3 regions of the Azospira sp. I09 genome follow, and region 3 is predicted to be linked to each of the others. Evidence: riboswitches for the same ligand, from Rfam matches in the RefSeq annotation. Region 3 holds a riboswitch; each other region holds the start of a gene.
The links. Region 3 has a riboswitch for cobalamin ahead of AZSP09_RS17905 (TonB-dependent receptor domain-containing protein). Riboswitches for the same ligand answer to the same signal wherever they lie in the genome.
Positions count from the first base shown of each region.

Region 1 (9,675 bases), on a different replicon from region 3:
CTGCGCGAGCGCATCGCCCAGGTCGGCATGCGCAACTCCAACTGCGTCGCCATTGCGCCCACGGCCACCATCTCCAACATCATCGGCGTCTCCGCCGCCATCGAGCCTGAGTACCAGAACCTCTACGTCAAATCCAACCTCTCCGGCGAATTCACGGTGGTGAACGAATCCCTGGTGCGGGACCTGAAGGCCCTCAACCTGTGGGACGAGGTGATGATCTCCGACCTCAAGTATTTCGACGGCTCCCTCGGCCCCATCGACCGCATCCCGGACGAGCTGAAGGCCCGCTACGCCACCGCCTTCGAGATCGACCCCACCTGGCTGATCCGGGCCGCCGCCCGTCGCCAGAAGTGGATCGACCAGGCCCAGTCCCTCAACCTCTACGTGGCCGCACCCTCCGGCAAGAAGCTGGACGAGATCTACAAGCTGGCCTGGACCCAGGGCCTGAAGACCACCTACTACCTGCGCACCCTGGGCGCCACCGCCATGGAAAAGACCAGTTCCCCGGTGGACCGGGCCGCCGCCCCCGCCGCGCCCGAGCCCAAGTTCTGCTCCATCGACAACCCGGATTGCGAGGCCTGCCAATGAGCCAACTGCGTTTCGACGACTGGGACGACGCACCCGCCGCCGTCCAGCCCGCCCCGGCTGCAACGCCCGCCCGGCAAGCATCTCCAGCCCCCCTGCCCGCCCAGGCAGGAACGGCGGCGCCCCTGGCCGGCACTACCCCGGCAGCCGCGCCCCGCCTGCCTGCCGGCGGCATCTCTCTGGCCCCCATCAACCCGGAAGACAAGCGGGTGGTGAACGGCAAGGCCGACATCAACCAGCTGGCGCCCTTCAAGTACCCCTGGGCCTGGGAGTTCTTCCTCAACGCCAACCGCAACCACTGGACGCCCCTGGAAATCTCCATGGCCCAGGACGTGCACGACTACAACCACAAGCTGACGCCGGCCGAGCGCCACGTCTTCGAGAACGTGCTGTCCTACCTCACCACCTCCGACATCCTGGCCATGCGCAACATCGGCCTGGCGGTGATGGAGAAGATGAGCGCGCCGGAGCTGCAGATCTACCAGGCCCGCCAGGTCTATGAAGAGGCCCTGCACACCTGGACCTACCAGCACTGCATCGAAAGCCTGGGCCTGGACCAGAAGGAAATCTACAACCGCTACCGGGTGGTGCCGGAAATCCACGGCAAGATCGCCCTGGCCAACCGCCGCCTGGAGCGGGTGATGCGTTCCGACTTCGACCTGACGGACCGGGACAACCTGCACGAATTCGCCCTCTCCTACCTCTTCTTCGCCGGCATCTTCGAAGGCTGCTGGTTCTACAACGGCTTCACCCCCATCTTCGCCCTGCAGCGCCGGGGCCTGATGAAGGGCACCGCCGAGCAGCTGCAGTACATCATGCGCGACGAGGTGCTGCACTGCGCCTTCGGCATCCGGGTGGTGCGCCAGCTGCTGCAGGAAGAGAACCTGACCCTGGACCCGGTCCAGGTCAAGGCCCTGTGGGAAGAGGCGGAAGCCGCCGAGTCGGCCTACGCCGGCTACATCCTGCGGGAGCCCATCCTGGGCTACAACGCCGACCTGCACCGGGACCAGTTCCGCTTCATCGCCAACCGCCGCGCCCGCCAGCTGGGCCTGGCCGAGCCCTTCCCCGGCGCCGAGAACGTGCTGCCCTGGCTCGACGAACAGGCCAATATGCGCAAGGAAAAGAACTTCTTCGAAACCCGCGTCACCGAGTACCAGACCGGCGGCGCTCTGGCCTGGGACTGAGCCGGGCGGCAACCAGCGGCGTCGTGCCCTGGACGCTGCCCCGGCCCCTGGCGGGGATGGGGCAGCCCAGGACACAGACTTTTGTCATAGATGGGATTGGGGGTATGATCGCGCTCCTGATCGCCTGCAGTTGCGATCCCGGCTCCCCAGGGAGCCATTAGCAGTCAAAGGTGTCCGGCGGCAGCAGCCGCCGGGTGAAACGGGAACGAAGTAACGGCCATCACGGCCCCAAGCTTCGGCTGCCCCCGCAACGGTAAGCCAGTGCGGATGTTCCACGGCCCTCCTCCCCGGAGCGCCAGCCACTGAGCCAGCCCGTCGCCCCCTCACCGGGGCCGGCGACTGGCTTGGGAAGGCGGAACATCAAGACTGGCGAGCCCGGAGACCGGCCTTTGATTTTTGCGTGCCCGCCGTCCATGAAGGACGGTGCCGGCACGAACCTGCCACCGACCGCGGGGTTGCGGACGGAGCGGAGCATGAATCGAAGCGCCGGCCTTTCCCTCTGAGCCGAGTTTCTGCCGCCTGCCCTCGGGCCGGCGGTCGCGCCTCATCCTTTGTGCCCCCGTTTCCCGAAGCCCGGTCGGTAGCCATCGACTGGAGTCATACAGCAACATGGGGAGCATCAACAACCAACAACCGCGGCGTCTCCTGGCCGCCGCCATCGCCGCCCTCTTTTCCCAGGCCGCCCTGGCCGCCGGAGAGCAGGGCGAGACGGAACTGGGCAGCGTGGTGGTGACCGCCTCGCGTATCGAGCAGACCACCCTGGAGGCCCCGGCTGCCGTCACCGTCGTGACGGCCGACAAGCTGGACGCCTCGGGCGCCGTGCGCATCGGCGACGCCCTCACCGCCAAGGTGCCCAGCTTCTACATGCGCAACGGCCTGGGCACCAGCACCCGCATCAACACCGCCCCCATCGTCTCCTTCCGCGGCCTCTCCGACGGCCGGGTGAAGATGATGGTGGACGGCATGAGTCTCTCCGACGGCAACGCCGGCGGCCTGGCCAGCCTGATGGGCATTCCCATGGGCGAGGTGGAGCAGATCGAGGTGGTGCCCGGCTCCGCCTCGGCTCTCTACGGCAGCGACGCCATGGGCGGCGTGGTCAATGTCATCACCAAGGTGCCCACCAAGCAGGAAACCCGGGTCAAGGTCAGCCGGGGCTTCGGCGACGGCGAGCGCAGTGCGGTGGAAGCCAGCTACCGCAACAAGTGGGACAACGGCCTGGCCGCCACCCTGGGCTTCGGCTACGAGGACATGGCCGGTTTCGCCGGCAGCGACCTGGTGGTGCTGCCGGTGGGCACCACCGGCACCGGCGCCAACGCGGTCCAGGGTGGCCGGGCCACCACCACGGTGGATGGCAAGAAGGCCTATGTGGTGGGGGACCAGGGCGCCATCTCCTCCCACGCCAACAACCTGCATGCCAAGGTCTATTACAGCCTGGATGCCCAGTCCCGCTTCTTCGCCGGCTTCAACCGCAGCGAAAGCAGCATCGGCTTCGAGCGCTTCAACAACTACCTGAGCAAGAACGGCGCTCCCCTCGCCCTGCCCGCCAGCAATGTCTCCATCAACGGCGACAAGCTGGGCAGCATCAAGGAATCGAGCTTCTGGAATTCCAGCAATCCCAACTACCGCCAGGAGACCCGCTACTTCGCCGGCTTCGACGGCAAGCTGGGCAATGGCTACGACCTCAAGGCCAATGTGGGCTACTTCGACCGGGAGGCCTTCTACGTCGGCTCCGGCACCGGCGCCACCTTCGACGGCGGCCCGGGCACCCGCACCAGCACTCCCAACACCACCCTGGACGCCTCGGCCCAGCTGGGTTTTGCCGCGGGCAGCAACCAGTACCTGATCGTCGGTCTCTCCTCCAGCCGCAGCCACCTGCGGCGCAAGGTATACCAGCTCACCAGCTGGCGCGATCCCGACAGCACCACCGGCGCCCTCAACGAACAGTCCGACGGGGAAAGCACCACCAATTCCCTGTTCCTGCAGGACCAGATCTTCGTCGGCGACGACCTCACCCTCTACCTGGGCGGCCGCCACGACCGCTGGAGCAGCCGGGGCAACATGCAGAAATACGTCGGAACGCCCCGAAGCAATCTGGACATCCCGGAGCGCTCCGAATCCGCCTTCTCCCCCAAGGTGGCGGCGGTCTACCGCCTGACGCCGGGCACCAGCGTGCGCAGCTCCCTGGGCAAGGCCTTCCGTGCCCCCTCCAACTACGAGATGTACGCCACTCCCAGCATCAGCAGCCGCCGCCTGCTGGTGGCCGACCCCAACCTGAAGCCGGAAACCTCCACCTCCTGGGACCTGGGCATCGAGACGGCCCTGGCCGGCCAGGGCTCGGCCAAGGCCACCTATTACCGCACCCGGCTGCAGGACATGATCTACCGCAAGCTCAGCCCCTACAGCGGCAGCCTGGCCAATGTGGACTTCTTCGCCACGGCCACCAACGCCGGCCAGGCCGAGGTGGAAGGCGTGGAGCTGGCGGCGGAAATGCCCCTCGCCTCCTGGCTGCGGGCCTCCGCCAGCTACACCTGGACCGACAGCCAGATCACCCGGGACGAGAGCGGCACCGGCCTGCAGGGCAAGCGCCTGCGCTATGTGCCGAAAAACACCGCCTACTTCGCCCTGGACGCCCAGTGGCAGCAATGGCGCGCCTACCTCTCCGCCGCCTACACCGGCGAGCAGTTCAGCAAGGAAGACAACAGCGACGTCATCAAGAACGTCTACGGCGGCGTCAGCAAGTACTGGCTGGCCAACCTTAAGCTGAGCTACCAGTTCGACAGGAATTTCAAGGTCAGCGCCGGCATCAACAACCTCTTCGACAAGACCTACTACGAGTACTACCAGATGCCCGGCCGCAATGCCTTCATCGAGCTGAGCGCCTCGTTCTGACCCTGGGAGCCATCATGGAAATCGTCACCCTCATCGAGCAACTGCTCTACCAAGTCTCCACCGCCCTCTACCTGCCGGTGATCGGCGGCTGCGCCCTGCTGGTGGCCTACGTGCCCCTGCAACTGGGCATCACCCTGTTCGACGCCTGGCAGCGGCGCCGCGGCCATCTGCCGGAGGTGGAAAGCTTCAAGCTGCGCCTGGGCCAGCTGCGGCACCGCCTGAAGGGCTATCCGCGCCGCCTGGAGATCGAAGTGGAACGGCTGCTGCAGGCCGAGGAACTGGAACTGTCGCGGCGCCTGGACCGCATCCGCTTCGTCATCAAGGTGGGGCCGGCCCTGGGCCTCATGGGCACCCTCATCCCCATGGGCATTTCCCTGGCCGCTCTGGCCGAAGGCAACATCCCCAAGATGGCCGGCAGCATGGTCACCGCCTTCACCGCCACCGTGGCCGGCCTGGGCGCCGGGGTCCTCGCCTATCTGCTGGCCCTCTCCCGGGAACGGTGGGTGCGGGCCGATGTGCGGGAAATGGCCCACGCCGCCGAACTGACCCTGGCGGAAAGCGGCCAGGCCCTCCCCCACCACCTGCAGACGGAGGCCGACGATGCGGTTGCTGCAGCGGCGTAGGCGCTTCTCCCTGGACGGCGAGGCCCTGGAAGACCCCATCGCCGGGGTCGCCAACCTCTTCGACGCCAGCATCGTCTTCATCGTCTCCATGATGATCGCCCTGTTCATGGCCTACAACATGATGGACCTGCTGGACCCCAGTTCCGAAGTGACCATGGTGAAGAAGAACGCCAACGGCGAGATGGAGATCATCACCAAGAAGGGCAACGAGATCAAAGCCGCCAAGGTCACCGACCAGAAGCTCTCGGGCCGGGGCGAACGCCTCGGCACCGCCTACAAGCTGCCCGACGGGAGGATCGTCTATGTACCGGCCGACTGAGGGCAAGCGCCCGATCCTGTTCCACCTCCGGCACCTCTTCCTGGGCCTGGCCCTGCTGCTCCTGGGCCTGGCCGCCCAGGCCCGACCCCTGTCATTGGTGCTATTCCCCGGCGACCCGGCCACCCTGACGGCGGTCAATGCGGTGCAGCAGCTGCAACGGGAACCGGTCCTGAAAGAGGTGCGCTTCCACATCGCCTCCTCCTCCCAGCCCAGCCCGGCGGACCTGGAAGCCCTGGCCAAGGCCGACCTGGCCCTGATCTACAACATGGGCCGGGACCTGGCGAAGCAGATTGCCCCCGCCGTGGCCGAAATCAACCGGCGCGGCGCCAAGGCCTACGCCGTCGGCTCGCCCTTCGAGGAAGGTGAACGGGATGCGGGCCTGAGCCGCAACGAGGAACTGCGGGCCTACGCCCAGGCCGGCGGCGTGGACAACTACGCCGCCATGCTGCGCCTGGCCCTGGCCCGGGAATTCGGCCTGCCCCTGGCGGCCCCGCCGCCCCGCCCCTTCCCCGCCGTGGCCCTGTGGAATCCCCGCAGCGGCCAGCTCTTTAGCCGCTTCGAGGACTACGCGGCAGACTACCTGCGGCAGCGCCCCGGCGCCGCCGAGCGGGTCTGGGTGGGCATCGTCTTCAACCGGGTCACGGCCCAGGCCGGCCGCTCGGCCCTGCTCGAAGCCATGGTGGAAAGCCTGGAGCGGCGCGGCTTCAACGTCGCCCCGGCCTTCGGCTTTCCTTCCGAAAATGCGGTCAAGCAATACTTCATCGACCCCAGGGGCAAGGCCCGGGTGGCGGCCCTGGTGGGCCTGGCCCTGAAGATGGGCAACGTGCCGGAGAAAACCATCCCGCTCATGCAGGCCCTGGACGTGCCCGTGGTCAATGCCCTCTCCCTCTTCAACCAGAGCCGCCAGGAATGGGAGGATTCGCCCATGGGCCTGAGCCTCAACGAGCGGGCCTGGCAGATCGCCGGAGCCGAATTCGCCGGCGCCGTGGCTCCCACCGTGGTGGCTTCCAAGGAGCGTCTGACCGATCCCCGCACCGGCCTGGAATACGTGGTGGAGGCCCCCATTCCCGAGCGCATCGAGCGCCTGGCGGACCGGGTGAAGAAGTGGGTGGAGCTGCGCTATGAGCTCAACACCAACAAGCGGGTGGCGGTGATCTACTACAACTACCCGCCGGGCAAGGAGAACATCGGCGCCTCCTACCTCAACGTGCTGCCCCGCTCCCTGTGGCAGATCCTCTCCCGCCTGGAGCAGGCCGGCTACAACGCCCAGGGCCGCCCGGCCACGGAAGAAGCCCTGTTCGACGCCCTGCGGGAACACGGCACCAACATCGGCAACTGGGCTCCCGGTGCCCTGGAAAAAATGGTGCGCAGCGGCCACGCCATGCTGCTGCCGGTGAGCGACTACCGCAAATGGTTCGACCGCCAGCCGGAAAAGCTGCGCCGCGCCATGGTCCAGGCCTGGGGCGAGCCGGAAAACTCCAGGGTGATGTTGTGGAAGGACGGCAAGGGCAAGCCCCACTTCGTTTTCCCCGCCCAGCGCTACGGCAATCTGGTCTTCGCGCCCCAGCCTTCCCGGGGCTGGGAGGGCGACCTCAAGAAGATGTACCACGACGTGGCCCTGCCGCCCCACCACCAGTATCTGGCCTTCTACCTGTGGCTGCAGAAGGGCTACCAGGCCCATGCCATGGTGCATGTGGGCACCCACGCCACCCATGAATGGCTCTCCGGCAAGGAGGTGGGCTTCACCGCCGCCGATCCGGGGGAGGCCATGGTGGGCGACGTGCCCCAGCTCTACCCCTACATCGTGGACGACATCGGCGAGGCCCTGCAGGCCAAGCGGCGCGGCATGGCCACCATCATCTCCCACATGACGCCCCCCTTCGACAGGGCCAGCCTCAACTTGGAACTGGTCAAGCTGCGGGGCCTCATCGACGACTACGTGGTGGCAGCCCAGAAGAGCGAATCCGCCGCCGCAGCCGCCCTCGGCGAGATCAACACCCAGGGCCGCAAGCTGGGCGTGCTCAAGGACATCGGCAAGGACACCCTGGCCAACGGCGAGGAGGTGGAGGAACTGGAGCACTACCTGAAGGAAGTGAGCGAACACCAGGCCTCCTACGGCCTGCACACCTTCGGCATCGCTCCGCCCAGGGAGATGCAGCGCAGCACCGCCGAGGCCATCCTGGCCCTGGCCGGCAAGCTGGCCCCGGCCGAATACCAGCGCCGCCTGGAAGCCCTGATGGCCAATATGGAAGCCAGCGGCAAGGCCGAGCTGGACGCCCTGGAGGCGGGGCTGGCTGGGCGCTACGTGGCCGCCGGCCCGGGCAACGACCCGATCCGCAATCCGGACTCCCTGCCCACGGGACGCAACCTCTACGGCTTCGACCCCTCCCGCCTGCCCACTCCGGGCACCTGGGAACAGGGCCGCAGCCTGGCCGAGAAGTTCGTCGCCGACTACCGGCAGCGCCACGGCCAGTACCCGGACCGGGTGGTGTTCAATCTGTGGAGCACCGAGGCCATGCGCCACGAGGGCGTCACCGAGGCGGAAATCCTCGCCCTGCTGGGAGTGAAGCCCCAATGGGACGAACGGGGCCGGGTCAGCGGCCTGGAGATCATTCCCCGCCGCGACCTGGGCCGGCCCCGGGTGGACGTCACCGTGGTGCCCTCGGGCCTCTACCGGGACGCCCTGCCGACCCTGATGCTGCTGGTGGACGAGGCCGTCTCCAAGGTGAAGGACCTGGAGGAGGACGACAACCCCATCCGCACCAATGTGGGCAAGACCCGCCAGGCCCTGGAACAGCGTGGCATCGCCCCGGCCGAGGCGGCGCGCCTGGCGGCAGTGCGGGTGTTCACCGAACCTTCCGGCGCCTACGGCACCGGGGTGGACAACGTGGTCCAGGCCGCCAACACCTGGGATAAGGAAAGCCAGGTGGCCGACGTGTACTTCAACCGGGTCGGCCATCTCTTCGGCCAGGGCTACTGGGGCGACCGCCCCGGCGGCGCGGCCCTGGCGGTGGACATCTTCAAGATGGCCCTGAAGGATGCCAAGGCGGCCATCCACTCCCGCTCCTCCAACCTCTACGGCACCCTGGATAACGACGACGTGTTCCAGTACCTGGGCGCCACGGCCATGGCCATCCGCCAGGTGAACGGCAAGTCGCCGGAAACCCTGGTGCTCAACCTGGCCGACGGCAAGGGCGGCAAGCACGAGACCCTGGACAAGTTCATGGGCCGGGAAATGCGGACCCGCTACACCAACCCGGAATGGGTCAAGGCCATGTTGAACGAAGGCTATGCCGGCGCCCGCTTCGTCATGAAGGTGACCGAGCACCTGTGGGGCTGGCAGGTCACCGTGCCGGAGGCGGTGGACGGCGCCAAGTGGCAGGAGATGTACGAGACCTACGTGGCCGACCGCAACCGGCTGGGCGTCAGGGACAAGTTCCGGGAAGCGAAGAACCTGCGGGCCTACCAGGCGGTGGTGGACAAGATGCTGGTGGCCATCAACAAGGGCTACTGGCAGGCCGAACCCCGGGTGAAGGCCCATCTGGAGCAGGTGAACCGGGAAGTCATGGCCGAAGCGGGCGTCGCCTGCAATGCCAACAGTTGCAGCAGCGCCGAGGTCACCGCCCTGGCCCAGGCCCAGGACGCCCGGGACATGGCCGAGGCCCGCAGCCTGCCCGCCCCGGGCAACGGCGCCCGCGCCCCCGGCCGCAGCAGCGCCCTGCCGGCCGCCGCAAGCAAAGCCGCCCAGGCCGCACCGCCCCCAGGCGCCAAGGCAGCCGCCCAGCCGGCCCAGGCCAAGGCGGCGCCGCCCCCGGCCCCCAGGCCGACGCCGCCCGCCCAGGCCGGCGAGCCGGTGCATGGCTACGCGGTGCAGGAAAGCAAATCCGCCAACAGCCCCCTGCCGCCGGCCGTCACCCACTGGGCCCTGGCCGGCCTGGGGGCCCTGGTGCTGCTCGGCTTCGCCTGGCGCGCCCGGCGCCGGCCATGAGCACGGCCTAGGCCGGACCGTCCCCCTCCGGGGTGATCCTGCTGTCACCCCGGCGTTTGCGCGCAGCCTTCGGGCTGCGTTTTTTTT
Region 1 covers NZ_AP021844.1:1,434,995-1,444,669, forward strand. Annotated here, with positions in the region: gene AZSP09_RS06665 (ribonucleoside-diphosphate reductase subunit alpha) at 1-588, shown strand, start outside; gene AZSP09_RS06670 (ribonucleotide-diphosphate reductase subunit beta) at 585-1,769, shown strand; cobalamin riboswitch at 1,921-2,174, shown strand; gene AZSP09_RS06675 (TonB-dependent receptor plug domain-containing protein) at 2,379-4,658, shown strand; gene AZSP09_RS06680 (MotA/TolQ/ExbB proton channel family protein) at 4,673-5,281, shown strand; gene AZSP09_RS06685 (DUF2149 domain-containing protein) at 5,259-5,600, shown strand; gene AZSP09_RS06690 (cobaltochelatase subunit CobN) at 5,584-9,588, shown strand.
Region 1: another riboswitch for cobalamin. It lies ahead of AZSP09_RS06675 (TonB-dependent receptor plug domain-containing protein); the one in region 3 lies ahead of AZSP09_RS17905 (TonB-dependent receptor domain-containing protein).

Region 2 (9,675 bases), on a different replicon from region 3:
CGCCAGGCCCTGGATTCCCTCGGCAAGGTGCGGGATGTGGCCCTGGCCACCACCGAGCAGGCCACTACCGCCACCGACATTGCCAAACATGTGGAGCACATTGCCTCCATGGCCGAGGAAACCAACGCCACCATGCAGAACAATGCCGCCGAGGCCGAGCAACTCGAAGGTTTGGCCGACCAGTTGCGCCAGACCGTCAGCTATTTCCGGGTGTCGTGAAGACGTTGTCTTTTTGACAGCTAAGACCTTGTTGCTATAATTCTTTCCTCTTCGTGGGGGGGTAGCTCAGTTGGGAGAGCGTCGCGTTCGCAATGCGAAGGTCGGGAGTTCGATCCTCCTCCTCTCCACCACCATATTTTTGGCGAACCTGCTTCAAGGTTCGCCTTTTTATTTTCTCAGTTTGGTGAGCAGCCTATTTGTCTCGCCCAGGTTTGATGTCCAACGGCAGGATTTCTGTTGGTCGGGTGATGGCAGGAGAAAGTGTGTTGTGGAGAGTTGGAGTACTCTGGGAGGGGAGGCTTCAAGTGGGGCAACGATTCGGTTGCATCACGTGGGAAATTTGTATCCCTCGTTCCTTGGCATTTCACACATCAGTCTGGCGTAGTGAATAAGGGCGATAGCTGTGTCTTTTTTGGGAGTAATCAAGCGTGAAAGTCCTAATTACCGGTGCTGCTGGGTTTATCGGTTCCAGTCTTGCTCTGCGCTTGCTGGAGCGTGGCGATAGCGTTATCGGCATTGATAACCACAATGACTACTATGACCCTGCGCTCAAGGAGGCTCGGCTGGCGCGGCATTCTGACCATCCGAGCTATACCCATCTACGTATTGATTTAGGTGATCGCAAGGCGATAGAAGACTGTTTCGCCATGCACAAACCAAATCGTGTGATTAACCTCGCTGCCCAGGCCGGGGTTCGTTATTCCATCGAGAACCCTCTTGCTTATATCGACAGCAACATCGTCGGTTTTGCTCACATCCTGGAAGGTTGTCGTCACTATGATGTTGAGCACCTCGTCTATGCATCGAGTTCAAGCGTCTATGGTGCGAACACGACGATGCCATTTTCTGTGCATCACAACGTTGATCATCCGCTTTCTCTATATGCGGCAAGCAAAAAGTCGAACGAACTGATGGCTCATACCTACAGCCATCTTTATGGTTTGCCGACGACGGGGTTACGCTTTTTTACTGTCTATGGCCCCTGGGGACGGCCAGATATGGCTTTGTTCAAGTTCACTAAAGCCATTCTCGCCGGCGAGAAAATCCAGGTCTTCAACTACGGTAGGCATCGCCGCGACTTTACCTATGTGGACGATATCGTTGAGGGCTTGATCCGGGTACTTGATCAACCTGCACTACCGAATGATGATTGGAGTGGGGCTCAGCCCGATCCGGGTAGTAGCATGGCGCCTTGGCGTGTCTATAACATCGGCAATAACAGCCCTGTAGAGTTGATGGACTACATCGCAGCTCTAGAAAAGGCTCTCGGTAAAAAGGCTCAGATGGACATGCAACCGCTACAGCCCGGCGATGTGCCCGATACGTACGCTGATGTTACCGATCTCATTGATCAGTTCCACTATAAGCCGGCTACGCCGGTCGAGCAGGGAATTGCTAATTTTGTCGCTTGGTATAGGGATTACTACAAATGCTGAGTGAGGGCACTGTTGTTGCCGTCGTAGGGTTGGGCTACGTCGGATTGCCTCTTGCCGTCGAGTTCGGCAAGCGTTATTCCACCGTCGGTTTCGACCTCTCCTCTGCCAAAATAGAGGCCTACCGCGAGTATCGTGATCCCACCGGTGAGGTAAGCCGCGAAGATATGCAGGCTGCAACGCGGCTGGAAGTCACCACTGATCCACGTCATCTCGCTCGTGCCGACTTTGTGATCGTTGCCGTTCCTACTCCGGTGGATGGCGCCCACATTCCGGATTTCTCTCCGCTCGACAGTGCCAGCGCTATCGTTGGTCGGCATATGAAGGCCGGGGCGACCGTCATCTATGAATCAACCGTCTATCCCGGTGCGACCGAGGAAATTTGTATTCCCATCCTGGAGCGGGAATCCGGCCTGCAATGGAAGACAGACTTCCATGTCGGCTATAGTCCGGAGCGCGTTAATCCTGGGGACAAGGAACGGGTCATTACCAAGATCGTCAAGGTTGTGTCTGGTGACGATGATGCGACACTGGAAGCAGTGGCCGATCTCTATGCCTCGGTTATTGCAGCAGGTGTGCATCGGGCCGGCTCAATCAAGGTGGCAGAGGCCGCCAAGGTCATCGAGAACACGCAACGCGACCTGAACATTGCGTTGATGAACGAGTTGGCGATTATTTTCGACCGTATCGGCATCGATACCTTGGATGTACTGCAAGCCGCCGGCACTAAATGGAACTTTCTTCCCTTCCGGCCAGGGCTTGTCGGCGGGCACTGCATCGGTGTCGATCCCTACTATTTGACCCATAAAGCGGAGATGCTGGGCTATCACCCGCAAGTGATTCTGGCGGGTAGGCGAATCAACGACGGCATGTCCGCTTATGTGGCCCAGCAGACCGTCAAGCAGATGATCAATGCTGGGTGCAGCATCAAGGGGGCCAAGGTCCTCGTGCTGGGACTGACATTCAAGGAAAATTGCTCTGATCTCCGTAACTCAAAGGTGGCCGATGTGGTTGGTGAGTTGCGGGAGTACGGCTGTGAGGTGTACGTGCATGATCCCATCGCCGATCCCGTAGCTGCACGAGAGGAATACAGCATTGAAGTGACGCCTTGGGCAGAGTTGCCGATAGTCGATGCCATTGTCGCAGCGGTGTCCCATCGCGAGTTTATGGCCATGTCGCTCGATGAGATGCTCTCCCGGCTGAAGCCCCAGGGGGTGTTTGTCGATGTCAAATCGGCATTTGATCCCGGGAGCCTCAGGTCGCGCGGAGTCGCTTTGTGGCGCCTTTAGAGGATTCCTCGACGCGGGCAATGAGTTGCGATAAAGGAATTGGTGCCGGACGACCTGTCTTTCCCCAATGTATGGAATCCTGACGTGAAGCGCCTGTTCGACCTCCTGCTCGGCCTGCTGGCCCTGGCCGTGCTGTTGCTGCCCCTGCTGCTGGTGGCCTTGCTGGTGCGTTTCACCTCCCCCGGGCCGGTGCTTTACTGGAGCGACCGGGTGGGGCGGCATAACCGCATTTTCAAGATGCCCAAGTTCCGCAGCATGCGGGTGGGCACGCCGGCGGTGGCCACCCATCTGCTGACGGACCCCAAGGCCTACCTGACGCCGGTGGGCTCCTTCCTGCGCAAGTCCAGCCTGGACGAGCTGCCCCAGCTGTGGAGCATCCTCAAGGGCGACATGAGTTTCGTCGGTCCCCGGCCGGCCCTGTACAACCAGGACGACCTGATCGCCCTGCGCACCGAGGCCGGCGTCCATGAGCTGGTGCCCGGCCTTACCGGCTGGGCCCAGGTGAACGGGCGGGACGAACTGCCCATTCCCCAGAAGGTCGCCCTGGATGCGGAATACCTGCGCCGGCGCTCCCTCGTCTTCGATTGCCGCATCATCTGGCTGACCTTCCTCAAGGTGGTGCAGCGGGACGGCGTTTCCCACTGAGGCGGCGGGCGATGCTCTCCCCGCGCCAGCCGTTCGACGCCAGCCTGCTGCATGAGGCCGGCCTCAACCTGCAGGCCGTCTTCGACGTGGCGGCCCTGCCGGAGGAGGTTGCCGCCGCCCTGGAGCGGGCCGCCCCGGGCCACGGCCGGCGCCAGCTGATCCTGCTGGGCCACGGCGGCCGCCGCCTGTGGCAGGCGGTGCAGGCCGCCGGGCTGGATTCGGACCATCCCATCGACGACTTCACCATTGCCAGCGTGGGCCGCTGGTTTGCCGCCGTCTGTCCCGGCCGGGACTTCCACCTGCTCTATCCCGGCGATGCGCCGGTGGGGCTGCAGCAGCTGGGGCAGCTGGCGGGCTGGCACCATCCCTCGCCCTTCATGGTCGGGGTGCGGCAGCAGTGGGGCTCCTGGTATGCCTACCGGGCGGCCCTGCTGGCGGACAGCGACTTCCCGCCGACGCCGCCCCTGCAGGAAGCCTCGCCCTGTGCCAGCTGCGCGCCCCGGGTCTGCATCGAGGCCTGCCCGGCCGGCGCCCTGGCCGGCGGCCGTTTCGACCTGGCTGCCTGCGTCGCCTGGCGCCGGCTGCCCGCCTCGCCCTGTCGCCATACCTGCCTGGCCCGGCTGGCCTGCCCGGTGGGCCGGGAGCACCGCTACGAGCCGGCCCAGATCCGCCACACCTACGCCCAATCGCTGGCGGCCATCGAGGCCTACTACTGAAGCGCTCCGCCGCTGGGAAATGGCCTGGGGGCCAGCAACGGCGGGGAGGCTGCGCTAGAATGGCCGGATAGACCAACAACAGGAACCCGCCATGGCCCGCCATACCAAGATCGTCGCCACCCTCGGCCCCGCTTCCACCGATCCCGTCACCCTGGAGCGCCTGATCCGCGCCGGTGTGGACGTGGTGCGCATGAACTTCTCCCACGGCACCGCCGAGGACCACATGGCCCGGGCCCGCACCGTGCGCGAGATTTCCGCCAAGGTGGGGCGGCCGGTGGGCATCCTGGGGGACCTGCAGGGGCCGAAGATCCGCGTCGGCAAATTCGAGAACGGCAAGATCCAGCTGGAGAAGGGCGACAAGTTCATCCTCGACGCCAACTGTGCCCTGGGCAACCAGGAGCGGGTCGGCCTGGACTACAAGGATCTGCCCCGGGACGTGGAGCCCGGTGCCGTGCTGCTGCTGGACGACGGCCGCATCGTGCTCGACGTGGAGCGGGTGATCGGCGCCGAAATCCACACCGTGGTGCGCCACGCCGGCGAGCTGTCCAACAACAAGGGCATCAACCGCCAGGGCGGCGGCCTTTCCGCTCCGGCCCTGACCGCCAAGGACATGGACGACATCAAGACGGCGGCCCAGATCGGCGTCGATTACATCGCCGTCTCCTTCCCCAAGAGCGCCGCCGACATGTACATGGCGCGCCAGCTGATGCGGGCCGCCGGCAGCCACGCCCTGACCATCGCCAAGATCGAGCGCACCGAGGCCGTGGCGGCCCTGGATGAAATCCTGGACGCCTCCGACGGCGTCATGGTGGCCCGGGGCGACCTGGCCGTGGAAGTGGGGGACGCCGCCGTGCCGGCCCTGCAGAAGAAGATGATTCGCCACGCCCGGGAGAAGAACAAGCTGGCCATCACCGCCACCCAGATGATGGAATCCATGATCCAGTCGCCGGTGCCGACCCGGGCCGAAGTGTCCGACGTGGCCAATGCGGTGCTGGACGGCACCGACGCGGTGATGCTTTCCGCCGAGACCGCCAGCGGCCGCTATCCGGTGGAAACCGTGGAATCCATGGCCCGGGTCTGCATCGAGGCCGAGCGCTCCGCCGAAGTGACCCTGGACCGGGAATTCCTCGACCGGGTGTTCACCCGCATCGACCAGTCCGTGGCCATGGCCGCCATCTGGACCGCCCACCACCTCAAGGTGAAGGCCATCGCCGCCCTCTCGCAATCCGGTTCCACCGCCCTGTGGATGAGCCGCCTCAACTGCGGCGTGCCGGTCTATGCCCTGACGCCGGATGCGGAGGCCCAGACCAAGATGTCCCTCTACCGGGAAGTGACGCCCCTGCTTATGAGCCAGCAGCATTCGGATCGGGACGTGCTGCTCTACGAAGCCGAGCAGTTGCTGATGCAGAACGGCGCCGTGGCCAAGGGCGACCTCATCGTGCTGACCATCGGCGAGCCCATCGGCACCCCGGGGGGTACCAACACCCTGAAGATCGTCCGCGTCGGCGAGCACCAGATGCCGCCCCTGCGGACCTGATAGCGCCCTCGCGGGCCTCGGGCCTCGGGCCTGATTCCGCCGCCTCTGTTAAAATTCCCTTCGCCCCGGTCCGCCGGGGCGAATCGTCTCCGGGTGCCCGCAAGGGAGAATCGGGAACGCGGTGCGGCAGGCCTTGGGGCCGCCCATTCCGCGACGTGCCCAACGCTGTGAGGGGGACTGGGCCGGCAGATGCCACTGATCCGCGGATCGGGAAGGCGCCGGCGCAGAGTGATCCCGAGTCAGAAGACCGGCCAGGAGACCCTTTCCGGCACGCACGGCCAGGCGCGCCGCCACCGATCTTCAGAAGGGGACTCCATGAAGACCGACCAGTACGATTGCAGCGTTAACAAAGTCATCTCCCTCGCCGGCTACCAGAACGAACACGAGTTCTCCGACGCCGCCCGGGACGCCATCTACCACGCCATCTTCTCCCGCCGCGACGTGCGCGGCCAGTTCCTGCCCGACCCGGTGCCCCAGGAGGTGCTGGCCCGGGTCCTCACCGCCGCCCACTTCGCCCCTTCCGTCGGCTACATGCAGCCCTGGAGTTTCCTCCTGGTGCGGGAGGCGGAGACCAAGGCCCGCATCCACGCCGCCTTCCAGCAGGCCAACCAGGAGGCGGCGGAGAAATTCGAAGGCGAGCGCCAGGCCATCTACAAGGAACTGAAGCTGGAGGGCATCCGGGAAGCGCCCCTCAACCTGCTCATCACCTGCGACCGGGACCGGGCCGGCCCGGTGGTCATCGGCCGTACCCACATCAAGGCCATGGACCTCTATTCCAGCGTCTGCGCCGTGCAGAACCTGTGGCTGGCGGCCCGCAGCGAAGGCCTGGGAGTGGGCTGGGTCTCCATCTTCCACCAGCAGGCCCTGCGCGACATCCTGGGCCTGCCGCCGCGCATCATCCCGGTGGCCTACCTGTGTCTGGGCTACGTCAGCCACTTCAAGGAAAAGCCGGAGCTGGAAAGCGCCGGCTGGCGCCAGCGCCTGCCCCTGGCCGACCTGGTGTACGACGGCCAGTGGGAAAAGCCGGTGGAGGAGGAGCTGCGCCAGGTCCTCAGCGAGCACCAGGCCAGGGCCCAGGAAAAACGCCGCTTCTAGGCATGCCTGCCTGAAGAGGGCCGTGGTTGGGACGTCTCCGGCGCCCTGGTTGCGGCCTTTGTCTTTCTTTTGCTGCCCGGCGGTCGCAGTACTCGCCCGGGGGGCAAAGCCACGATAAAATCACGGTCTTTCCCGAGCGCCACGACAGCGGGCGCCGATCACGCCAGAACAAACCGCATTGCCCATTGGAGGAACACCATGCCCATCGTATCCATGCGCCAGCTCCTGGACCACGCCGCCGAGAACGGCTACGGTCTGCCCGCCTTCAACGTGAACAACATGGAACAGGTCTGGGCCATCATGGAGGCCGCCAATGAGCTGAACGCCCCGGTGATCATGCAGGCCTCCGCCGGTGCCCGCAAATACGCCGGCGAAGCCTTCCTGCGCCACCAGATCCTCGCCGCCCTGGAAGCCTATCCCCACATCCCCGTGGTGATGCACCAGGACCACGGCCAGTCCCCCGCCGTCTGTATGGCCGCCATCAAGTCCGGCTTCTCCTCCGTGATGATGGACGGCTCCCTGCAGGAAGACGGCAAGAGCGTCGCCTCCTACGACTACAACGTGGCCGTAACCCAGGAAGTGGTGAAGTTCTCCCACGCCATCGGCGTCTCCGTCGAGGCCGAACTGGGCGTGCTCGGTTCCCTGGAAACCATGAAGGCCGACAAGGAAGACGGCCACGGCGCCGAAGGCCACATGACCCGGGAAGACCTGCTCACCGATCCGGACCAGGCCGCCGACTTCGTCGCCCGCACCAACTGCGACGCCCTGGCCATCGCCATCGGCACCAGCCACGGCGCCTACAAGTTCACCAAGAAGCCCACCGGCGACATCCTGGCCATCGACCGCATCAAGGAAATCCACGCCCGCATCCCCAACACCCACCTGGTGATGCACGGCTCCTCCTCCGTGCCCCAGGAACTGCTGGCCGAGATCCGGGAATTCGGCGGCGACATGAAGGAAACCTACGGCGTGCCCGTGGAAGAGATCGTGAACGGCATCAAGCACGGCGTGCGCAAGGTGAACATCGACACCGACATCCGCCTGGCCATGACCGGCGCCGTGCGTCGCTACCTGTTCGAGAACCCCTCCAAGTTCGATCCCCGCGACTTCCTCAAGCCCGCCCGGGAAGCCGCCAAGAAAATCTGCGTCGCCCGCTACCAGGCCTTCGGCTGCGAAGGCCGGGCCGGCCAGATCAAGCCCATCTCCCTGGAGAAGATGGCCGAGCGCTACAAGAAGGGCGAGCTGAACCAGATCGTCAAGTAAGCAGGTTCGCCTTCCCAACCGCTGCCAGGCGCCGGATACTTCTCCGGCGCCCTTTTCTTTTTATCCGCCATGACCCTGCCCCTCGCCGAACACCCGCTGCGCCAGCGCCTCAATGACGAGGTCCATGCCCGCCCGCCCATGGCCCTGGAAGGGCCGGAGTGGATCAGCTACCTGGCGGTGCTGCACGAAGGCACCGAGGCAGCGGCCGAAGAAGCCCATCTGCAGCGCCTCTGCGCCGCCCTGGGGGCCAATCTCTGCCCCGTCATCCAGGGCGACCACTGGGTCATGGACGCGGGCCGCCTGCGCCTCAAGTGGGAGCGGCACAACGAATTTTCCGGCTACACCTTCTTCCTCGCCCGGGAACCCGGCGACGCCCCCGACACCACCGCCATTTCCGCCCTGCCGGCGGACTGGCTGGCGGGCCTGCCCGGCTCGGTGATGGTGGCCACCCATGTGGAATTCCGCTCCGCCGCCGACCTGGACCCGGAAGAACTGCTGGCCGACCTGCACCGCTCCGGCGACTCCTGGGTCGCCACCACGGTGGCTGACGGTGCCGCCTGGGTCGCCTCCGATTTCCAGCTGCACGACGGCTGGAGCCGTTTCCTGGTGCTGGACGAGCGCCTGCGCCACCGCCAGGCCGGGCGCACGGTGCAGCGCCTGCTGGAGATCGAGACCTACCGCATGATGGCCCTGCTGGCCTTCCCGGTGGCCAAGGAGGTGAGCCGCCTGCTGGCCCGGGCCGAGGGCGAGGTGGCCGACCTCATGGACCGCATGGGCGAGGCCCGCGGCCCCGAGGACGAGCGCCTGCTGCTGGCCCGCCTGACCCGGCTGGCGGCGGAGATCGAACGCTCGGTGACCCGCACCGCTTTCCGCTTCGGCGCCGCCGAGGCCTACTATGCCCTGGTGCAGCAGCGGGTGCGGGAACTGCGGGAACACCGCCTCAACGGCTTTCCTCCCATTTCCGAATTCATGGACCGGCGCCTGGCCCCGGCCATCAACACCTGCCTTTCCGTGGCCCGGCGCCAGACCGACCTGTCCACCCGCATCGCGCGCAAGAGCGCCCTGCTGCGCACCCGGGTCGATATCGAACTGGAGCGCCAGAACCAGCAGCTGCTGGGGCAGATGAACCGCCGCGCCAAGCTGCAGCTGCGCCTGCAGGAAACGGTGGAAGGCCTGTCCGTGGTGGCCATCACCTACTACGCCTCCCAGCTGGTCAGTTATCTGGCCAAGGGCCTGTCCAAGACCGTGCTGCCCCACCTGTCGCCGGAAATCGCCTCCGCCGTCTCCATCCCCCTCATCGCCGCCGTCGTCGCCGTCAGCATCCGCCGCATGCGCCGCGCCCTGGCCGCCGAGGAGCTGGAGCAGGGCGAAGGCCACTGATCCTTTATAATCCGTTTTTTCCCCTCTTTTTCGGGACCCTGCCGTGACCGCTCCCCTTTTTGAATCCACCATCACCAGCCTGCCCCTCGTCGCCCGGG
Region 2 covers NZ_AP021844.1:1,828,146-1,837,820, reverse strand. Annotated here, with positions in the region: gene AZSP09_RS08530 (methyl-accepting chemotaxis protein) at 1-219, shown strand, start outside; tRNA gene AZSP09_RS08525 (tRNA-Ala) at 275-350, shown strand; gene AZSP09_RS08520 (NAD-dependent epimerase) at 648-1,655, shown strand; gene AZSP09_RS08515 (nucleotide sugar dehydrogenase) at 1,649-2,941, shown strand; gene AZSP09_RS08510 (sugar transferase) at 3,026-3,586, shown strand; gene AZSP09_RS08505 (hypothetical protein) at 3,598-4,302, shown strand; gene pyk (pyruvate kinase) at 4,394-5,839, shown strand; cobalamin riboswitch at 5,914-6,109, shown strand; gene bluB (5,6-dimethylbenzimidazole synthase) at 6,155-6,934, shown strand; gene fba (class II fructose-bisphosphate aldolase) at 7,133-8,197, shown strand; gene AZSP09_RS08485 (DUF3422 family protein) at 8,267-9,577, shown strand; gene AZSP09_RS08480 (phosphoribosylaminoimidazolesuccinocarboxamide synthase) at 9,621-9,675, shown strand, end outside.
Region 2: another riboswitch for cobalamin. It lies ahead of bluB (5,6-dimethylbenzimidazole synthase); the one in region 3 lies ahead of AZSP09_RS17905 (TonB-dependent receptor domain-containing protein).

Region 3 (9,675 bases):
CGCGCTGCGCATCGACTTCGCGCGCTTCGCTCGTATCACCAAGGAAATCGGCGCCATCTTCATGGTGGACATGGCGCATTACGCCGGTCTGATCGCGGCCGGCGTCTATCCCAACCCTGTGCCGCATGCCGACGTGGTCACCAGCACAACGCACAAGAGCCTGCGCGGCCCCCGTGGCGGCTTCATCCTGATGAAGGCCGAGCACGAAAAGGCCATCAACAGCGCCATCTTCCCCGGCCTGCAGGGCGGCCCGCTGATGCACGTCATCGCCGCCAAGGCCATGGCCTTCAAGGAAGCGCTGTCGCCCGAGTTCAAGGCTTACCAGCAGCAGGTGGTGAAGAATGCGCAGATCGTCGCCGAAACTTTGACCCAGCGCGGCCTGCGTATCGTCAGCGGCCGCACCGAGAGCCATGTGATGCTGGTCGATCTGCGCAGCAAGGGTCTGACCGGAAAGGAAGCCGAGGCTGTCCTCGGACAGGCGCACATGACCATCAACAAGAACGCCATTCCCAACGATCCGGAAAAGCCCATGGTCACCAGTGGCGTGCGTATCGGCACCCCGGCCATGACCACGCGCGGGTTTAGGAACGAGGAAGCCTGCCAGACCGCACACCTGATTGCCGACGTGCTCGACAATCCGTACGACGAAGGCAACCTGGCGGCAGTGCGCGTCAAGGTGGCCGAGTTGACGCGGCGATTTCCTGTTTACCGTTGAGTTGCATCAACCGCATCCGGCAATGCTGACGTTGTCGGATGCTTTTTCGGAATCCCTGTATGCGCACCGTTGTTTCAGTCCAAGGCCTGCAAATCTATGGCTATCACGGCCTCTGTGACGAAGAGCGAAGCCTGGGACAAAAGTTTCTTTTCACCATCCGATGCCAACTCGCCGACGTTCGGAGCCATCTGGATGACCGGCTCGATCACTCCGTCGGTTATGACGTTCTGGCGAGAGACGTATCGGGCATCTCTGAATCCAAGAAATTTCGCACCCTCGAAGCCTTGGCGGAAACGATCGCTCGGGCTTTGCTCGTCGCACATCCTGCTATCGAAACTATCGAAGTCCATGTTTCGAAGGTCAGCCCTCCCATGGCACACCATGTGGATTCCGCTACAGTTGCGGTGACACTTGCGCGCAGCGAACTGTAGCGCCGAGATACGCAACTTGATTTTTACCTAAGGACTCGTTGAATCGTCCCGACCGTAGCGTGCGGTCTCTGCCAGGGCCTGATCCACTTGGGATTGCGCCAGTCCCCGCAGGCGATAAATCTGTGCGAGGCAAGACCAAGCCTGAGCACGTTTTTCATCAGTATCCAAAGCTGGCATGACGCCAACTAGAAGCTGGCCTGTAGATTTTAACAATTTTCGGTGCAGCCCCCAGGCTTCACCACGCATCGGCAGCCGCAAGCGCAACGCCAAGGCAATCGTGGCTTCTGCGACCGCAAGGCTTTTCTTTGCTGCAGGCAAGACATTGCTCTTTAGCAACTTCTGATACAAATCGACGGCCAGCTCAGCCTGGCTGCTACCAACCGCTACTTCGATGGCTGCCAAGAGATCTTCGTCCACAACCTCTTGGAGCAGTTGTTCAAGCCAATGGCGAACCTGCTTGGTTCTCCCCATGGACAGGCAGGTCTGGGCCACAATCAGGCATAGTCGCGGGAACCGAATTTCTTCCGATTCTGTGGCCATCTGCTTCAGCATTTCATCCAATCGGCCCGTGGGCGTACCAGCAATCAGAGACGCCCTGACGGTCTCCGAAAATTTCTGTGCATCGAAGGGAAGAGGTTTATCGGCCATAACTCTTGCTGACAAACGGGATTTCGTCGATGCCGCGTCGCTTGTTGATCACCAGTGTCAGCACGAAGAAAAAGTTGCACATCAGGTTGCACATCCTGGGCAGAACCATGGGAATGTCCTTTCCCTCCTGCTCGATACGCACCATGAGACGAACCGCTTTCTTGGCCGCCGAGCGGGCGTGGTGTAACTGTGGAATTGGCTGTATTCCCCGGGGCAGGACGAAGCTTTCGAGCCTGTCGCGCACTTCCTCATGGTAATGGTGCAGACGCTCTTGTAGCCACGCCAGGTCGCCCTCCTCGATGGCGAGGCGACCGCGAATCGAGCCATTAACGTGAAACGCCAATGGCTGAACCCGATCCAGGTCCGCCGCAATGTCGGGCATGTCAGGGGGTAGCAGGGAGTAGGCTGCACCGATGTGGCCACAGAGTTCGTCGGTGACTACCTCGAAATCGCAGAGGTTCGAGGTTTCGTAAATGAAGGGATAGCAGAGTTCATCGCGGTTGCGGCCAGGTTTCATGTATTTCTCTCCTCATTTCGTGGTGATGACTGGAGGCTGGGCCGCCAAATCGACATGGACCGGCACCTGAAAAACTTCCGTCAGTCCATCTTCGGTCAGCACTTCCGCAGGCGTACCGAAAGCGTAAATCCTGCCGTTTGCCATCAAGCAGAGGCGGTCGCAGTAGCGAGCCGCCAGGCCGAAATCATGGATTGCCAGCACAACGCCATGACCAAGGTCTGCGTAGGACCTTAGCGTTTCCATGACGCTGCGCTGGTAGAACAGATCGAGGCTTGCAATCGGCTCGTCGGCGAGCAGCAGGCGGGGGCAACCTGCCAGTACCCTGGCCAGCCAAACGCGAGCTTGTTCACCGCCGGAGAGACAGTCCACTTTCCGTTTGCGGAATTGGCTGACGCCGGCCTGATTCATCGCCTCGTTAACCACTGAGGCCTCGCAATCCCCCCAGGGTAGCCGCCCAAGGCTGACCACATCTTCGACGCTCAGCGACCACGCGCTGTCGCACGATTGGGGAAGCAGTCCGATGTTTCTTGCTCGCTGACGAGGAGCCATCTCCCCAATTTCCTGACCTTCAAAGAAGCACTCACCGGAGTACGGCAGCAGGCCTGCCAAGCAATGAAGCAGGGTCGATTTCCCTGAGCCGTTCGGGCCGATGACGCCGAGTACTTCACCGGTATCCAGTGAGAAATCAATGTCGGCGAGCCGTGGCGGCAGGGACAGGTTGCGAACGTCGATCAGAGCCATCGTTGTCGCTCCTTCCAGATCAACCAGATGAAGAGCGGTGTGCCGAGCAGTGAGGTCAGCACGCCCAACTTGATCTCCCGCCCCGGGGGCAGCAGGCGAACGCAGATGTCGGCGAGTCCGACCAGCATTGCTCCAAACAGCGCCGAAGGCAGCAGCAAGCGGTCGGGGCGGTGGCCAACCAATGGACGAATGAGATGCGGGACGAGGAGACCCACGAAACCTATATTGCCGGCAATCGCTACCGACGCTCCAACCAGCAGTGCGGTACCGAGGATGATGAGACGACTCCCTTGGGCGAAGGCCAGTCCCATGCTCTGAGCGACTTGTTCGCCGAGGCTGAGGGCAACCAGCAGGTTACGTTGTCGCCAGATCAGGATGCCGCCAAGCAGCAGCGCCGGCAACAGGAAGCCCAGGTGCTTCAGGCTACGTTCCGAAACCGAGCCCAATAGCCAGAACACCAGTTCCTGCATGGCGAAGGGATTGGGTGCGAAATTCAGCACGGTGGCCAGCGCAGCGCCGGTCAGGGTCGATATGGCCAACCCGGCCATGATGACCATGGACGAGCGGGCTGAACCGGCAAGGCTAAGCATGAGGAGCAACGCGACTCCGGCCCCAAGCAGACCGGCCAAGGCCGGCGCAACTTCGCCAGCAGCGGGAAACAGCCCGAAATAGAAAACTGCAGCGGCCCCCAGTGCAGCGCCCTGGCTGGCGCCGGTCAGGCCGGGGTCGGCAAGCGGGTTGCGCAACAGTCCCTGCAGCGCCGCCCCGCTGAGTCCCAGAGAAGCGCCAACCGCCAGGGACAGTAGCGTACGCGGCAGGCGAATTTCCCCGATAACCATGGCTGCAGGACTATTGATTCCTTGCATCCAGTCGCCCAATCCCGCGAGGACGGCGACTGGCGTCGGTCCGGTCGCCAAGGACAAGAAGGCCACGCCAATTAAGGCCATGAGAGAAAGCGGGAAAATCACTGGCGCCACCGATTTAGTTGCCCCACCAGTTCCCATGTCCAGGGACCCGGACACTGCCAGCGCCAGTAGTCGGTGGTCAGCCAGCGTTCTCGTGGCACGGCTTGCCGCAACACAGGATGTTCCGCAAAGCGATTCGCCAAGGCCTTGCTGGCGGGGGCCGCCCATAGGATGGCATCGGGTGGATCGGTCACGATGTTTTCCAGATCCAGGCGCAGATAGCCCTCATCGCGCAGGTAGTTGGTCCAGCCTGCCCGCTCCAGGATACCGTCTTCAAATGTGCCACGGCCAGTACCGATGCCGTTGGCTCCGAGCAACAGCAATCGCTTCGGATGAACATGCGACTTCACAGGAGAAGGCGGGAGACTGGCAAGGGAAAGAGGTTTGCCAAGTAGGGACAAAAGCTGTTTTTCGTACTCGCTGACAGCTTCCAGATTGCTTGGGAGAGGCAGTATCTCGACACGAAATCCGAGGGTTTTCAGGCGGCTGCGCAGTTGTGGTGCGTTATATTGGCCGGTGATTACCAGATCCGGCTTTAATTCGACGATTCGCTCAAGCGTACCGTCGTGGGTTGGCCAGCCTTTATCCAGCCAGGCCACGGGGTATTGGCGATGCATCGGCGAGAGCGCCGCGACTTGGCTGCGATCGGCATAACGAGCCAACATCCAGTCCGTGCAAAGATCTAGCGAAATCACACGTTGCGCTGAATACACCTTGCCCGAAGAGAAAATCTCGATCCACGCCCAAAGGAACAGAGTGGAAACCGTCCGCAACATGATGGGGCTCCAACAACGGGAGTACCGGCTGACATTCAGCCGGTACTGTCCTGTTGTTACTGCGGCGTGTAGCGGATACCGACGAAGGCATTGAACCCAAGGGTGTTATAGCCTTGTGCCAGTTCGTAGTTCTTGTCGAACAGGTTGTTGACACGTCCTTCCACGGACAACGTCTTGTTAATGGCATAGCGAGCGGTCAAATTAACTAAACCATAGCCCCCCATCCGTCCCGTTTCGGTATTGGTGTTGTACCGGCTCCCGGCACCAACCAGTTCGACGCCGGTTTCCAGCGGCCCCCAGGTCTTGGAGAGGCCGACCAGCGCTTTGTTCTTGGCTCGACGCCCAAGCTGGAATCCAGTGTCCTCGTCAATGGCATTCAACCAGTCATAGGCAGCGTGTACGCCCCAATCGCCAAACCTGGCGTTGTAGTCAAGCGTTACGCCCTCCAGCTTTGCCCGTGAGACGTTCTGGTACTTGAAGGTAGAGGCTGACCAGTCGATCATGTTTTCGACACGATTGTGGTAATAGGTTGCCGACGCTGTCTGGTTTCCAGTTTCCCATACCACTGCGGCCTCGGCGTTCTTACCCTCTTCAGGCTTCAGTTTCGCATTGCCAGACCATTGGTCATAAAGCTGGTAAAGCGACGGTGCCTTGAATGAGGTGCCATAGCTGCCTTGCAGTCTCCATTGCTGAGTCAACTGGTAGCCATAGGCCAAGGCATAAGTCCCCTTGTTGCCAAACTGGGAATGATCGTCGTTACGTCCGCTGATTTGCCAGCGGTGCTGCTCGTAATTGGCATTCCAGCCGGCGAAAATAGCATTGTTGGTAATGGAGTCATCGCCAGTAAAACTGTCCTTCGGGGAAGCCTTTTGAGCCAAGTGCTCAGCACCCAGCAAAGCCTTGCCAAGAGGAAGTGCAATATCGTTTTGCCAACTCAGCAGACTGTTTTCCGTTTTCAGGACACTTCCCTGAGGAGCCCAGGATGCGTAGTTCTTTTGCCAATCAGTCGTCTGACCATACTGGAGCTTGCTGGTCCAGTTTTCCGTGATGCGATTGCGGGAGAATAGCTGCCATTGCTCGGTTCGGAAATCGACGTAATCATCAAAGGTGCCGTTCGCCGGGACATTCCCGCTGTCGTAATGGGTACGCCCTTCGTTTTGGCGATAAACGAACCCAATTTCATGGCCTTGCGCGGGGAGGAAGGACAAAGAAGCGGCCCCGCCAGTGTTGCGATAGGGGTCCTTGTCGGCATCACGATTGGTGGCATTTTTCTGTGCAGAAACACTGTCGGTAGATGCCTGGTTGGCTTCAAGGCGGAAACGCCATTGTTCATTGCCGCCGGAAACACCGGCGTTGGCTTGGAAAGTGTTTTGAGTGCCGTAACCAATAAATCCATCAGCCTTCAGACCCGGGGTGCCTTGGCGCGTAAAAATCTGGATGACGCCGCCGATAGCATCGGCTCCGTACATAGTGGAGCCGGGGCCGCGCAGAATTTCGATGCGCTCGACGTTGGCAAGGGGGATGTAGCGTAGGGGCGACCCAGCCAAATCGATCGAGTTGATGGGCAGACCATCGACCAGAATCTTGGTTTGGTCAGGACGGGCCCCCCGCATATAGAGACTGGCAGTGGTACCAGGTCCGCCGCTGGTAGCAACCTGGATACCGGACTGGCGGGACAGCAGGTCAATCACCGTACTTGCCGCATTACGCTCAATCTCTTCGCGGTCGATGACAGTTACGTTTGCCAGAACTTCGGAAACACGGGTTTCCTGACGGGTGGCAGTGACAACAACTGGATCAAGTGCCTGCTGAGCGTAAAGATCACCAACAAACAATAGCGGCAGCAACGCTGCCAGAGGCTTTAGGCGGGTATGCATTGTTTTCCCCTCTCCGACAGGCGTCCCCGCATGCCGGCGTATATGAATAAACAGTGCGAGGGGAAATAACAGGCCACAACAACAGCCGGTGCCACCTCCCCGTAGCACTTTCGCTTGTTGTCGCAGGCCGGTCTCCGGGCTCGCAAGTCTTGACGCGCCGCCTTCCCAGGATGAACCCAGTGGCATTGTGGCGCGCCCGCACTCGCTTACCGTTGCGGGGGCAGCAGCGGGTTAGTCTCGCAAGGAGACGCACCGCTTTCCCGTTTAACCGCGACCAACGAACGTTGGCCGCAGCACCTGAAACGGATCAATTATACATTATTACAGCCTGCCGCCGCCAACTCCCACTGCTCCTGTTAATGAGCGAAGGAGTACGTGGTCATGCTTGGAGTCACTTAAAGCCAAAGTTCACAACATACTATATGTAGTGCCAATCTAATTTTTGTTGACTAGATATAGTAGATACCCCTTGACAGAGCATTCCCCAAAAACTAGACTTTCAAGCATCGAAGGTTCCCCTACGAGGGATTAAAAAGGGAACCCGGTGCCCGGCCGATGGCTGGAAACCCGGGACTGCCCCCGCAACTGTAATCGGCGAGCGCTTCGCCAAACGATGCCACTGGGTTTTCCGGGAAGGCTGGAGAAGCGCGATGACCCGAGAGTCAGGAGACCTGCCCCGATATGTCTTTTTTTCAATTGGGGCGGGGTGTCCCTGACGTGAGGTTGAACATGCGTGTTCCGCAAACTGTCGCTGCTGTCTTGGCTCTAGGGCCAGGGTATGCCATCCCCGCTCGTCACAGCGGAGATGGCAGTTGGCAAGCGAAACCCCCCTTCCTGTAGCAGACGACGTTTCCCAACTCTCCGGCCTGTTCAGGCTCGTTGACGTTGTTTTTCCTGGCCAGGCGAACCACCACGGTACGCTTTTTGGCGGGGCTGCGCTGGCCATGATGGACAAGTTTGCCTTTGTCATGGCCAGCCGCTTTCTCCGACGAACAGTGGTGACGGCGGCACTCTCAGAAACAGATTTTCGCGCACCTGTGCCCGTCGGGCACTTGGCCGAGGTTGACGGAAAAATCGTTAAAGCCGGACGCCGGTCTGTGGAGATCGAGGCCGAACTGGTGGCCGAAGACATGCTGACGGGGAAACGCACCTCCTGCCTATCCGGTCGTTTCGTGATGGTCGGGCAGGAAGGCGATGCGGTTGCCGAGCCGGTGCGGCTACTTCAGTCCGATGATGATCCTCGTGTTGTTCGCGTCGTCGAAATCGTGTTTCCAGGACAAACCGATCATCGCGGCATTCTGCACGGCGGTTTCGCGTTGGACTGGCTGGGCAAGGCCGCACTTGTGGCCGCTAGCCGCCGGGCACGGCAGTCCGTCGTGATGGCGTCGAGCAAGACGCTCGATTTTGTGGCGCCAGCGCGCGTCGGGGACATCGTCGAAACCACGGCCCGCGTCACGGCGATCGGACGGACCTCGCTGACGGTTTCCACCGCCATGACCGCCGAATGCCCGCAGGCCGGTGAGCAGCGCCTATGCACCCGCACCGACTTCGTCTTCGTTGCCGTCGATGACGATGGCCACCCAATTCCCTTACCCCCGGAATCTTCAACCTCTTTCTAGCAATTCCCCTCCTAAGGACGTAACCATGGACCGAGACAAATTCGATTTTTCCATTGCAGCCCTGCAAGTCATTCGCCGCAACGGCGCCGTCGTTCCCTTCGACCCGGAAAAAATTACCGTCGCCCTCACTAAGGCCTTCCTGGCAGTTGAAGGCAGCCAAAGCGCAGTGTCGTCTCGGGTGCGCGAAGTGGTGACCCAACTTACCGATACGGTGCTCCGCTCTCTCACCCGTCGCCTACCCGACGGCGGCTCCGTGCATATCGAGGACATCCAGGATCAGGTCGAACTGGCGCTGATGCGTTCCGGCGAACACGACGTGGCTCGCGCCTATGTGCTTTACCGGGAACGGCGGGCGACCGAGCGGGCAGAGCAGTCCTCACAACTCGCTGAGGCGCACGGAATAACGCTGCACGTCATGATTCATGGCGAACGCCGCCCACTCGACACCGCAGCCTTGCTCAAAATCTGCGAAGCCGCTTGTGCTGGCATCTCCGGCGAGATTTCCGCGCAACTGATTCTCGACCACGCCCTGAAGAACCTCTACGACGGCGTGAGCATGGCCGATGTGCAACAGGCGCTGATTCTCTCAGCGCGCACGCTGATTGAACGCGAACCGGGCTACGATTTCGCCACTGCTCGCTTGCTGCTGGCCAGCCTGGTCACCGAAATCTTCGGCCACCCAGTGGCACCCGAGGCCCTACAGCAAACCTATGCAGAATACCTGCCGACCTTCATCCAGAAAGGGATCGGCGCCGAACTGCTCGACCCGCGCCTGAAGAGCTATGACTTGGAGCGCTTGGCGGCGGCCCTGAAGCCCGAACGAGATAAGCTGTTCGGCTATCTCGGCTTGCAGACGCTGTATGACCGCTATTTTCTGCACATCGAAGGCAAGCGCATCGAGCTACCGCAAATCTTCTTCATGCGCGTCGCCATGGGCCTGGCTTTGAACGAAATCGATCGAGAAGCCCGTGCCATCGAGTTCTACGATCTGATTTCCAGCTTCGATTTCATGTGCTCGACGCCCACCCTGTTCAACAGCGGTACGCTGCACTCGCAGCTCTCGTCGTGCTACCTGACCACGGTAGCCGACGACCTGGAAGGCATCTATCAGTCGATCAAGGAAAATGCGCTGCTACAGAAATACGCCGGCGGCCTCGGCAACGACTGGACGCCAGTACGCGCCCTGGGTAGCCGCATCAAGGGCACCAACGGGCAGAGTCAGGGCGTCATTCCCTTCCTGAAAGTGGTGAACGACACGGCGGTGGCGGTGAACCAGGGCGGCAAACGCAAGGGCGCCGTCTGCGCCTACCTGGAAACCTGGCACCTCGACATCGAGGAATTCCTCGATCTCCGGAAGAACACTGGTGACGAACGCCGTCGCACGCA
Region 3 covers NZ_AP021845.1:45,460-55,134, forward strand. Annotated here, with positions in the region: gene glyA (serine hydroxymethyltransferase) at 1-715, shown strand, start outside; gene folB (dihydroneopterin aldolase) at 775-1,146, shown strand; gene AZSP09_RS17880 (hypothetical protein) at 1,174-1,794, opposite strand; gene AZSP09_RS17885 (ATP--cob(I)alamin adenosyltransferase) at 1,784-2,311, opposite strand; gene AZSP09_RS17890 (ABC transporter ATP-binding protein) at 2,324-3,052, opposite strand; gene AZSP09_RS17895 (FecCD family ABC transporter permease) at 3,043-3,999, opposite strand; gene AZSP09_RS17900 (ABC transporter substrate-binding protein) at 4,017-4,793, opposite strand; gene AZSP09_RS17905 (TonB-dependent receptor domain-containing protein) at 4,850-6,670, opposite strand; cobalamin riboswitch at 6,779-6,986, opposite strand; cobalamin riboswitch at 7,163-7,363, shown strand; gene AZSP09_RS17910 (acyl-CoA thioesterase) at 7,483-8,289, shown strand; gene AZSP09_RS17915 (ribonucleoside-diphosphate reductase subunit alpha) at 8,315-9,675, shown strand, end outside.